Regions from separate parts of the Paenibacillus chartarius genome, predicted to be linked through region 3. Evidence: riboswitches for the same ligand, from Rfam matches in the RefSeq annotation. Region 3 holds a riboswitch; each other region holds the start of a gene.
What was found. Region 3 has a riboswitch for cyclic di-AMP ahead of ACFFK0_RS16770 (3D domain-containing protein). Riboswitches for the same ligand answer to the same signal wherever they lie in the genome.
Positions count from the first base shown of each region.

Region 1 (2,198 bases), on a different contig from region 3:
TTTGAAAATCGGCCGCATCGATGACGTTGTCCCGGTTGAGGTCAAGGTCCGAGGAACCGCTATGAATCGCTTTGACTATATCGTCTATATGTACTCCGTCATGTCCGGGGTCCAGGTTCACGGATGCCAGTGCCGACACCGGAATAGCGGTCGTCAGCAGACAAGCGCTTAACAGCAATTTCAACTTGCGCAATATGATCGATACCCCCTGACATCTAGGAAAATTCAACTATTTCGATCATAGCACATCGACAGCAATCGCTCTACAACTAATGCCTTAGACCTATGTGTTAAAAGCTGGAAATAAAAGAAAGCCCCGATGCATCGGCTCACGCCAAGGCCATTCGGGGCAATCGTTTGCTAGAGAAGCTTCTCAATCTTACTGTACATCTGTCGTCAGCTGGGTGTAAAGCTCGTCCCACAGCACGCGTCGTGCGGAGACATACCGCTTCTTATAGTAGGAATCGCTAAGAGCTGTCTTGATGACGCCCTTATCGGTAGCGGAGTGAACGAAGTAACCGTCCCCTACATAGATGCCTACATGCGAAATGCCCTTGCCGCTGGTGTTGAAGAATACGAGGTCACCTGCGCGCAGATCGTCTTGGGATACCCAGTAGCCTTCTTCGTTCTGAGCCGCAGAGTTGTGAGGCAGCTCAATGCCGAACTGGTTGAAGACATATGCGGTAAACCCGGAGCAATCGAAGCCGCTGGTGGTTGTACCGGCCCACTTGTACGGTGTCCCCATCAGACCCGCGATCGTTTTGTTCATCGGGGTTTCTGCGGAAGCGCTACCGACCTGGAACGTGAACAGCACAACGAAACTGAGCAGTAAAACGACAGCCTTCTTCAATTGAGGAGCTCCTTCCACTGCCTACGAGGTTAGCTGGAGGGTTCGGTCGAAGGTATGCCCTATGATCCCTACGAGCCTGAGTCATAGACTCAGTCGCGAAATCAATTCACCCGTGAAGACTGGTTCCCCCGTTTTCCGCGGACCGCGGAAATTCGGCAATTATTGGGTTATTTTTTGTCCAGACTACGTATTCGTCAAAAACCACAATATTCCTCCTATAAAACTTATATATTCGAAAAAAAATTGCAAGGTTCCCATAGTCGGTGAAAAGGGCGCTTGGAAAGTGCGTCGAATGGGTGTGGGAAAAATCATTTCCCTATGCCGTTGGTATAGGCTGGGCTGACAGCGACGGCAATTGTATACGATGGTTTGATGGATTTTCAAGTTTATGTCGAAATCCAAAGGGTAAATGTAGATTATTGCCGAATGGTGTGGATCAATGCATATCATTTCAGACATCAGGAGGTAGAGTTATGCAATGTAGAAAGGCAACGCAGCGGTTCACATCCGCTCTATTGGCCGTTGTTCTGGTATTGTCCGCTTTTTGCGGAGCAAGGACCGTCAAGGCGGACCCCACTTCGAGCCCGATGACGATAGGGGTCGAGGCTAACGGCAGCACGTCGGTCAAACAGGGAGACGAGGTCGTGCTTAGCGTAAAAGCCGATCATTTGGATGCGTTCGACAATCAAGAGAATATCGTTCAGATGCGGTTCATTATTTCCTTTGATAATCGGGTGTTTGAGGGCGAATCTTTCGCAACGCGAAACGACAATTTAAATCGTTACGAATACACGGCCCCAGGCTCCTACGTGCCTAACGGCAGTGTGTTTAATAGCGTAAACAAGACGGTTAGCCCGCCGATTGTCGTCAACCAGGGAGGGCCTACCGAAGGAAACCTGGTTTTCGAAATTCAAGCCGAGAACGGCGAAATGTTCGAATCGAGTCTGACGGCCGGCGGTGCCATCGAGCTGCTGAAGGTGAAGCTGAAGGTAAGGGACGATGCACCCCTGAATGACGTCTCCATACCTACCAGTGTTGAAGTCAAGAAAGATGACTTGATGGTAAAAGTTTATGGCACCGACGGCACGGACGGATGGGCATATATGAACGAATTTGATGGGAGTTATTTCGGCGACGGTAATGTAGTTACCTATGGGATAGCGATGTCCGACGCGTCGGTGCTGGCTTCGGACAAGACGGCACTGGACATCGATTACAGGTCGAATGCCGACAAGGAGCACGTCGTGTCCGATATAGGCCTGCCCTCGGCCCAAGGCACAACGAGCATTACGTGGTCAAGCAGCGATACGGATGTCGTTTCCGACACCGGCACAGTGACTCGTCCCGC
Region 1 is NZ_JBHLWN010000098.1:47,162-49,359, reverse strand. Features, by position in the region: gene ACFFK0_RS24215 (carboxypeptidase regulatory-like domain-containing protein) at 1-193, opposite strand, end outside; gene ACFFK0_RS24210 (C40 family peptidase) at 380-850, opposite strand; cyclic di-AMP (ydaO/yuaA leader) riboswitch at 854-1,018, opposite strand; gene ACFFK0_RS24205 (Ig-like domain-containing protein) at 1,324-2,198, shown strand, end outside.
Region 1: it holds a riboswitch for cyclic di-AMP, as region 3 does, so the genes downstream of both, ACFFK0_RS24210 (C40 family peptidase) here and ACFFK0_RS16770 (3D domain-containing protein) in region 3, are expected to answer to the same signal.

Region 2 (2,198 bases), on a different contig from region 3:
CGGCAACCGCCCAGCCCAAAATTTGTTTATTCGTATAATTCACATCGATGAAGCGATGCTGATCCCCGGACTTGCTGCGAATTTCTACCGTAAAATACTCGATCGGGTATTTGTCCCCATACTTCTTCTCGTAGGTATCGGCCAATGTTTTGCGCTCCAGATACGTACTGCGAAGCTGGTGCGTCCGGTACGTAACGAAAGTGTCCGCTTCCCCGACGCCAAACCGTTCGCGGGCGAACGCAAGCGCCGCTTCAGCCGCCTCCCGCTTGCTGACGACTGGCTTCTCCGTCCCGGCCTCTCCCGGCTTGAGCCAGCTTGAAATTCCGATGACGGCTCCATACAAAAATACGCCAAGCGCGGCGAGCAGCAGTAAATTTCGGTTGAAAAACAGCTTCATCGTCCCTTCCTCCGTCCCCAAGTTGATATATTAAAATTACCATAATCAGGTGACATAAGCGAATGAAGAAGATGAAAATGAAAGAAAACACGGGTAAAGAGCATCATTTCGAATGAAAACAATGCTTCCGTTCTTTCATTGCCGCTAAACACCTGTCAAAATCCCCCACTATCGCGGAAAAACGGCTTTGTACTGCGAATGAAATAGGACTATAATTCAAATCAATTGAATGTAAAGCCGAATTTCCAATGGAAAACGGGGGAACCATGATTTTCAGGGGTGAATTTCGCCGCAGCGGCAGCGAGGATTTGTGCACGAATCCGACCGGGCCAATTGTCAGGCGAATAGGGCAGCCAGTGTGTCCGAATCCGTCAGCTAACCTCGTAGGCTTCACACGGGAACCTATGCGGCATTGGGCTTCCAGTGTCCTTTTTTTTGTCTTTTTTACGCTCATGCCGAGAAGGAGCACTTGAATGCCAAGAAAATTTACATTGTGGAACTTAACCCCCCCGCAAATATTGGTTCTCGGTTTCGCGGGCATTATTTTGCTGGGGGCTCTACTGCTCATGCTCCCCGTTTCATCGACAGACGGACGCATGACGCCGTTCATCGACGCCTTGTTTACGAGTACATCGGCGACTTGCGTAACTGGTCTTGTCGTTGTGGATACGAGTTTGCATTGGTCGATCTTCGGCCAAATCGTCATTATCTCCCTCATTCAAATCGGCGGACTCGGCTTTATGAGTATGGCGACGCTGATCTTCTTCCTGACAGGCAGACGCATTTCTCTAAAGGAAAGACTGCTGCTGCAGGAAGCGATGAACCACGGCTCTATGGATGGGGTCGTGCGGCTGTTCCGGAAAGTCATTCTGTATTCGCTGACGATCGAAGGCATAGCGGCCGTTATTTTCACGATTCGCTGGTCGTTCGATATGCCGTTCGGGCAAGCGCTCTACTTCGGAATGTTTCACGCCGTCTCCATGTTCAACAACGCCGGCTTCGACCTGTTCGGGCAAATTTCCGGCACGCCGTTCACGAGCTTAACCTTGTATGCGAACGACTTCGTTATTAATTTTACGGCTTGTGCGCTCATCATTCTCGGCGGTCTCGGATTCATGGTCATCTCCGAAGTGGTCGAGTACCGCAAATGCAAGAAGCTGTCGCTGCACGCCAAAGTCGTGCTTAGCATGACGGCATTCCTGATCGTAGCCGGTGCGGTGATCGTGTTCATCTTCGAATATACGAATCCGCGGACAATGGGTCCGCTGCCGCTTCACGGCAAAATCTTGTCGGCGTTCTTCCAGTCCGTTACGCCGCGTACGGCCGGGGCCAATACGCTGGACATCGGCGGAATGCGTCAAGCGACGCTGTTCTTCACGATTATTCTCATGTTTATCGGCGCTTCGCCGGGGTCGACGGGGGGCGGCATCAAGACGACGACGTTCACCGTTCTCGTCGCAGCGATGATTTCCATGATTCGCGGCAAGGAAGACATTGTGGTATACCGCAACAGACTCAATCAGAACCGGATTATGAAGGCGACGACGATGACGCTGCTCGCACTTTTTATGGTCACTTTCGTATCGATGATCCTGTCGACGACGGAGCCGTATCATTTTCTGAAAATATTGTTTGAGGTGACGTCAGCGTTCGGTACGGTTGGACTCACCATGGGGCTCACGCCGGATTTGACTGATTTCGGCAGAGTAATGATTGCATTAACGATGTTCGCCGGACGTTTGGGCCCGTTGACGCTTGCATACGCCTTACAGCCGAAGCCGGAAAAAGAGATGTACCGGTA
Region 2 is NZ_JBHLWN010000014.1:93,308-95,505, reverse strand. Features, by position in the region: gene ACFFK0_RS02395 (CPBP family intramembrane glutamic endopeptidase) at 1-397, opposite strand, end outside; cyclic di-AMP (ydaO/yuaA leader) riboswitch at 623-802, shown strand; gene ACFFK0_RS02390 (TrkH family potassium uptake protein) at 871-2,198, shown strand, end outside.
Region 2: it holds a riboswitch for cyclic di-AMP, as region 3 does, so the genes downstream of both, ACFFK0_RS02390 (TrkH family potassium uptake protein) here and ACFFK0_RS16770 (3D domain-containing protein) in region 3, are expected to answer to the same signal.

Region 3 (2,198 bases):
GATCGGCGACATCAGCGTCATCGCCAAGGAGACGGGCATCGTCACTGTGGGCGACTTCCGGACAGCGGACATGGCGGTAGGCGGCCAAGGGGCGCCGCTAGTGCCCTATGCCGACTACTTGCTGCTGCGGGATGAGCGCCACGGGCGCATCGCTCAAAATATCGGAGGCATCGGCAACTGCACGGCGATTCCGGCCGGCGGCAAGCCGGAGCAGGTCGTCGCTTTCGATACCGGACCCGGCAATATGATCATCGATCAAGCGGTTTTGGAGCTGAGCGGCGGCCGGCTCGTCTACGACGGGGGAGGTGCTTGGGCGGCTTCGGGCTCAGTCAGGGAGGATTTGCTGGCAGGGCTCATGGCGCACCCGTATTTCGCACTGCCGCCGGTCAAGACGACAGGCCGTGAAATGTTCGGCAAAGCGTTTGCCGCATCGTGGATCGCCGAAGCGAGAGCGGCTGGCGCGGCCGATGCCGATATAGTCGCGACGGCGACGGCGTTCACGGCCCGCTCGATTGCGGACGGCTATCGCCGCTTTATTTTCCCGGACATGGCGGTTCGCGATGTGATCGTATCGGGCGGCGGTGCCCGCAACGATACGCTGCTGCGCATGCTGGCCGGCGAATTGCCGGAGCAGCAGGTGCACCGCTCGGACGCTTTCGGTATAGACAGTGACGCCAAGGAAGCGATTGTATTTGCACTGCTTGGTTGTCATTTCGTGCATGGCGTCCCGAACAATATGCCGTCGGCGACCGGAGCCAGAACGGCAACGGTTATGGGAAAATTGGCCCTTCCTTAAGCACGCTGCTGGATGCCGCTGCACGATTCGCCAGGACGATCCAGAGCGGATGGAAAATTTTGCGGGTTTTCACCCCTTGTTGTCGTATGGTACAGTTTCAGGAGCCGAAACCTCCCCTTCCGGAGAGGTGCGGGGGACGCTTTTCGGCGAACGGAAAAACGCGGCACGCGTGTGTGCGTTGATCGTTCGTCAGGGGTGAATCTCGGTGTCGAAACCCGAGTAGGGACTAACCTTTGGTCCGAACCCGTCAACTAACCTCGTAGGCAATATAATCAAAGGGGTAACTGCATACGATGACTGTGAAGTCAACCGTTCCATGGCGCGCAGGCCTTGTTCTGGGCTTGTCGCTGCTCGGCTTTAGTTTGGCTGCAGGAGGCTCGCCGGCTCACGCCGCAGCGGCCGCGGATCATACTTACGTTGCGCAAGGCGACGATACGTTCTGGCTTATTTCCAAAAAGCTAAACGTGCCGCTTCAGGCGTTGGTGGATGCGAACCCTGATGTTTCGGCAACGAACATATACCCGGGATTAACGATTCGGCTGCCGGAAACATCAGCCTCAGGCACGGTGCATACTGCATCGGCCGAAGCGCCGGCGGAAGCGGCAACCCTCATGCGGGCAGCGTCCACAGAGCCGACCGTTACCGCTGCAAGCGGCGAGGTCTTGGCGTACAGCAAGACGATCTCGGCCGTTGCGAGCGCTTATTCGGACAGTCCGAGTGAAAACGGGGCGTGGGGGGCTGTCGACTACTTCGGCAAACCGCTCGCTCTCGGTACGATCGCGGTAGATCCGAGCGTCATTCCGCTCGGCACAAAGGTGTATGTAACCGGCTATACGTTTAGCGGCCTCCCGACCGGAATAGTCGCCACGGCATCGGATATGGGCGGCGCGATTAAAGGAAACCGGATCGACATGTTCATTCCCCGCTCCGTCGGCAACGCTTGGAGCTTCGGTCTGCAAAACGTGACGATCTACGTACTGAAATAAGAAAAGCTTTGAGCCCCCGGACTCCGTCGATTGACGGGAACGGGGGCTTTTGCATGGTTATTTGGCCTTCGAAACATGCAGCAGCTCAGGTACCGTAACAAAGCGGTATCCTTGCTGTTTCAGCGATTGAATGACACCGGGCAGAGCCTGTACCGTACCCGACAAATCTTGTCCTTGCCCGCCTCCGCAGTGCTGCAAAATAATCGAGCCGCTCCGCGCCGCAGCCAATATATTGCTGCTCACCTGATCCGCCTTCAAGCTTTTCCAATCGAGCGAGTCTACGTTCCAGTTCACAATCAGGAACTGATGCTCGCCGGCCCAGCGCACCTGGTCTTCGTTGACCGCGCCGTATGGCGGCCGGAACAGACGCGGCTCGTAGCCGGCCAGCTCTTTCAGAATCGATTGGGTCGATTCAA
Region 3 is NZ_JBHLWN010000068.1:52,375-54,572, forward strand. Features, by position in the region: gene ACFFK0_RS16765 (anhydro-N-acetylmuramic acid kinase) at 1-796, shown strand, start outside; cyclic di-AMP (ydaO/yuaA leader) riboswitch at 889-1,079, shown strand; gene ACFFK0_RS16770 (3D domain-containing protein) at 1,090-1,782, shown strand; gene ACFFK0_RS16775 (polysaccharide deacetylase family protein) at 1,840-2,198, opposite strand, start outside.

Region 4 (2,198 bases), on a different contig from region 3:
GTTACTGTAGTACCCGTGTATGTCTTGCCGTAGCCCGGACTGTCGGTGTCTTTCCCGGTCGAGGCGACGCCCGCCGAGTAAGCGGTCAGCGACACGTTGTTCAACACTTGCTTGTAATTAAACGTCTTGCCGCTCTTCGAGACGGCATCGACATCCGGCGAGCTCGCCGACAGCACCGTTACCGGCGCCTTCGTGCCAACCGCCACGACCTTGTTCACTTTCTCCTGGGCGACTTCCAGGTTGACGACATTCTCGGCAACAAGGACGCCATCCTCATATACCTTCTCCATCGTCTTGGTCAGTACGCCTTCCTTGCCTTCCTGCACAACCTTCTCTTTACCCTTGAGGATCGTAGAATCATTCTTCTTCTCCGTTTCGAAAGCGATCGCTTCGTTCACTTCCGCAATCTCTTTCTTCACGCGAATGACCTGCACCGACGCATCCTCGCTGATGCCGGTTTCCAGCGGCGGAACGACTTTATCCAGCTCGCCGAGCGCAATATTCAATTCCTGTAATGCACTTTGTACCGTCTTGCCTGTGGTGAATACAGTTTTCGTCTCTCCGTCAGCAGTCAATCGGATCGGTTTCGCATGGTCGATCGTGATCTTCATGCCGTCCGTCAGCTTTGCGCCGAGGTCGGCGGATACGCGATCGTGCGCTCCGATCGTAATGGCTTGTTCATCCAGTAGGCGTTGCAGGACAAATGCTCGAGTTTTCACCTGTTGTTCCTGTCCATTCACTACTACGGATACGCTCTTGGTAGCCGTACCGTACAACAACACCAAAAACATGAAAGTAATCGCGCATGACAGTAAGGATAATGTCATAGTTAGACGCAAGTTTTCATGCTTCCATCGCAATGCGAAGGTCATGCTGGATGATCGCTTTACATGGGTTTCCGCGCTTGGAAAAGTTCCCACTTCTTCGGTCCTCCTTCAAAGCCCCGCCGTCGAGTGTTACGCATGATCAAAATGACGTGACTAAGGTTTAATGGTTAATGCGTTCTGTCTGACCATCGATATCGTGTGAGCGGCAAATCACCTCCCATGATACGATTGTACGAGCAGCGCCCTCCCATGATGCCAAAGTGCTTGAAGACAACAAAAAAAGGCCGCCAGAGAAGAGGACGTCTTCCCCGTGGTCTTTAGTTAATTGTCAATAATGGAAGTTGACAATAAGACACGACAAAGGTTACCTCTCTAAACACGCTTACGAGGTTAGCTGACGGATTCGGACGCTAGAGTCGCCCTACCTCGGACTTGCGTAACTAAGCCCTTGGATTCACCCCGAAACAACAACCCGGTTCCCCCGTTTTCCTTGCGGAAATTAAGCGATTGGTAAATTGGTATTTTTTTAAGTTATTATGAAAGTAGTTTACGTCCGATTAAAGCAACTGTAAAGCTAACCGCAATACCAAAATCGGCTTAATTGCGGCGTTTTTCCCAACAAAAGTTCACTTTATCGCTTAATTCCTACGTTTCTCGTCCGTATACATTCATTTTTGTGAATTGGGTTACAAAGGCGGAGGAAATTAGGCAAAAAAAGGAGCATATCCATGATCCCGATCCTACAAATCGACCGGCTTTACGGCGGATATTTGCCCGCGAAGCCGGTCCTGCAAGATTTGCAGATCACCGTCCAGCCCGGCGAAATGGTCGGCTTGCTCGGTCTGAACGGAGCCGGCAAGAGCACGACGATCAAGCACATCCTCGGCCTCCTGCTGCCGCAGAAGGGCGAAGTCCGCGTCGCCGGCCGGACGCTGCAGGAAGATCCGCTCGGTTACCGCGCCGCCTTCGCTTACGTGCCCGAAACGCCGGAGCTCTACGATGAATTGACGGTCCGCGAGCACCTGGAGCTGACGGCCATGGCTTACGGCTTGACCGGCGAGCAGCTGCATTCGCGGATGGAGCGCCTGCTGACCGAGTTCAACATGACGGACAAGCTGGGCAGCCTCCCGATCCAGCTCTCCAAAGGAATGAAGCAGAAGGTCATGATCATGAATGCGTTCCTGGTCGAGCCTGCCTTATATGTAATCGACGAGCCCTTCCTCGGGCTCGATCCGCTCGCCATGCGTTCCCTGCTTGAGCTTATGGTGGAGCGCAAGCGCCGTGGAGCCAGCCTGCTCATTTCCTCTCATATTCTGTCGACGATCGAGCCTTACTGCGACAAATTTGTCGTACTTCAGCGCGGTCGAATCG
Region 4 is NZ_JBHLWN010000110.1:49,732-51,929, forward strand. Features, by position in the region: gene ACFFK0_RS27470 (resuscitation-promoting factor) at 1-872, opposite strand, end outside; cyclic di-AMP (ydaO/yuaA leader) riboswitch at 1,191-1,343, opposite strand; gene ACFFK0_RS27475 (ABC transporter ATP-binding protein) at 1,556-2,198, shown strand, end outside.
Region 4: it holds a riboswitch for cyclic di-AMP, as region 3 does, so the genes downstream of both, ACFFK0_RS27470 (resuscitation-promoting factor) here and ACFFK0_RS16770 (3D domain-containing protein) in region 3, are expected to answer to the same signal.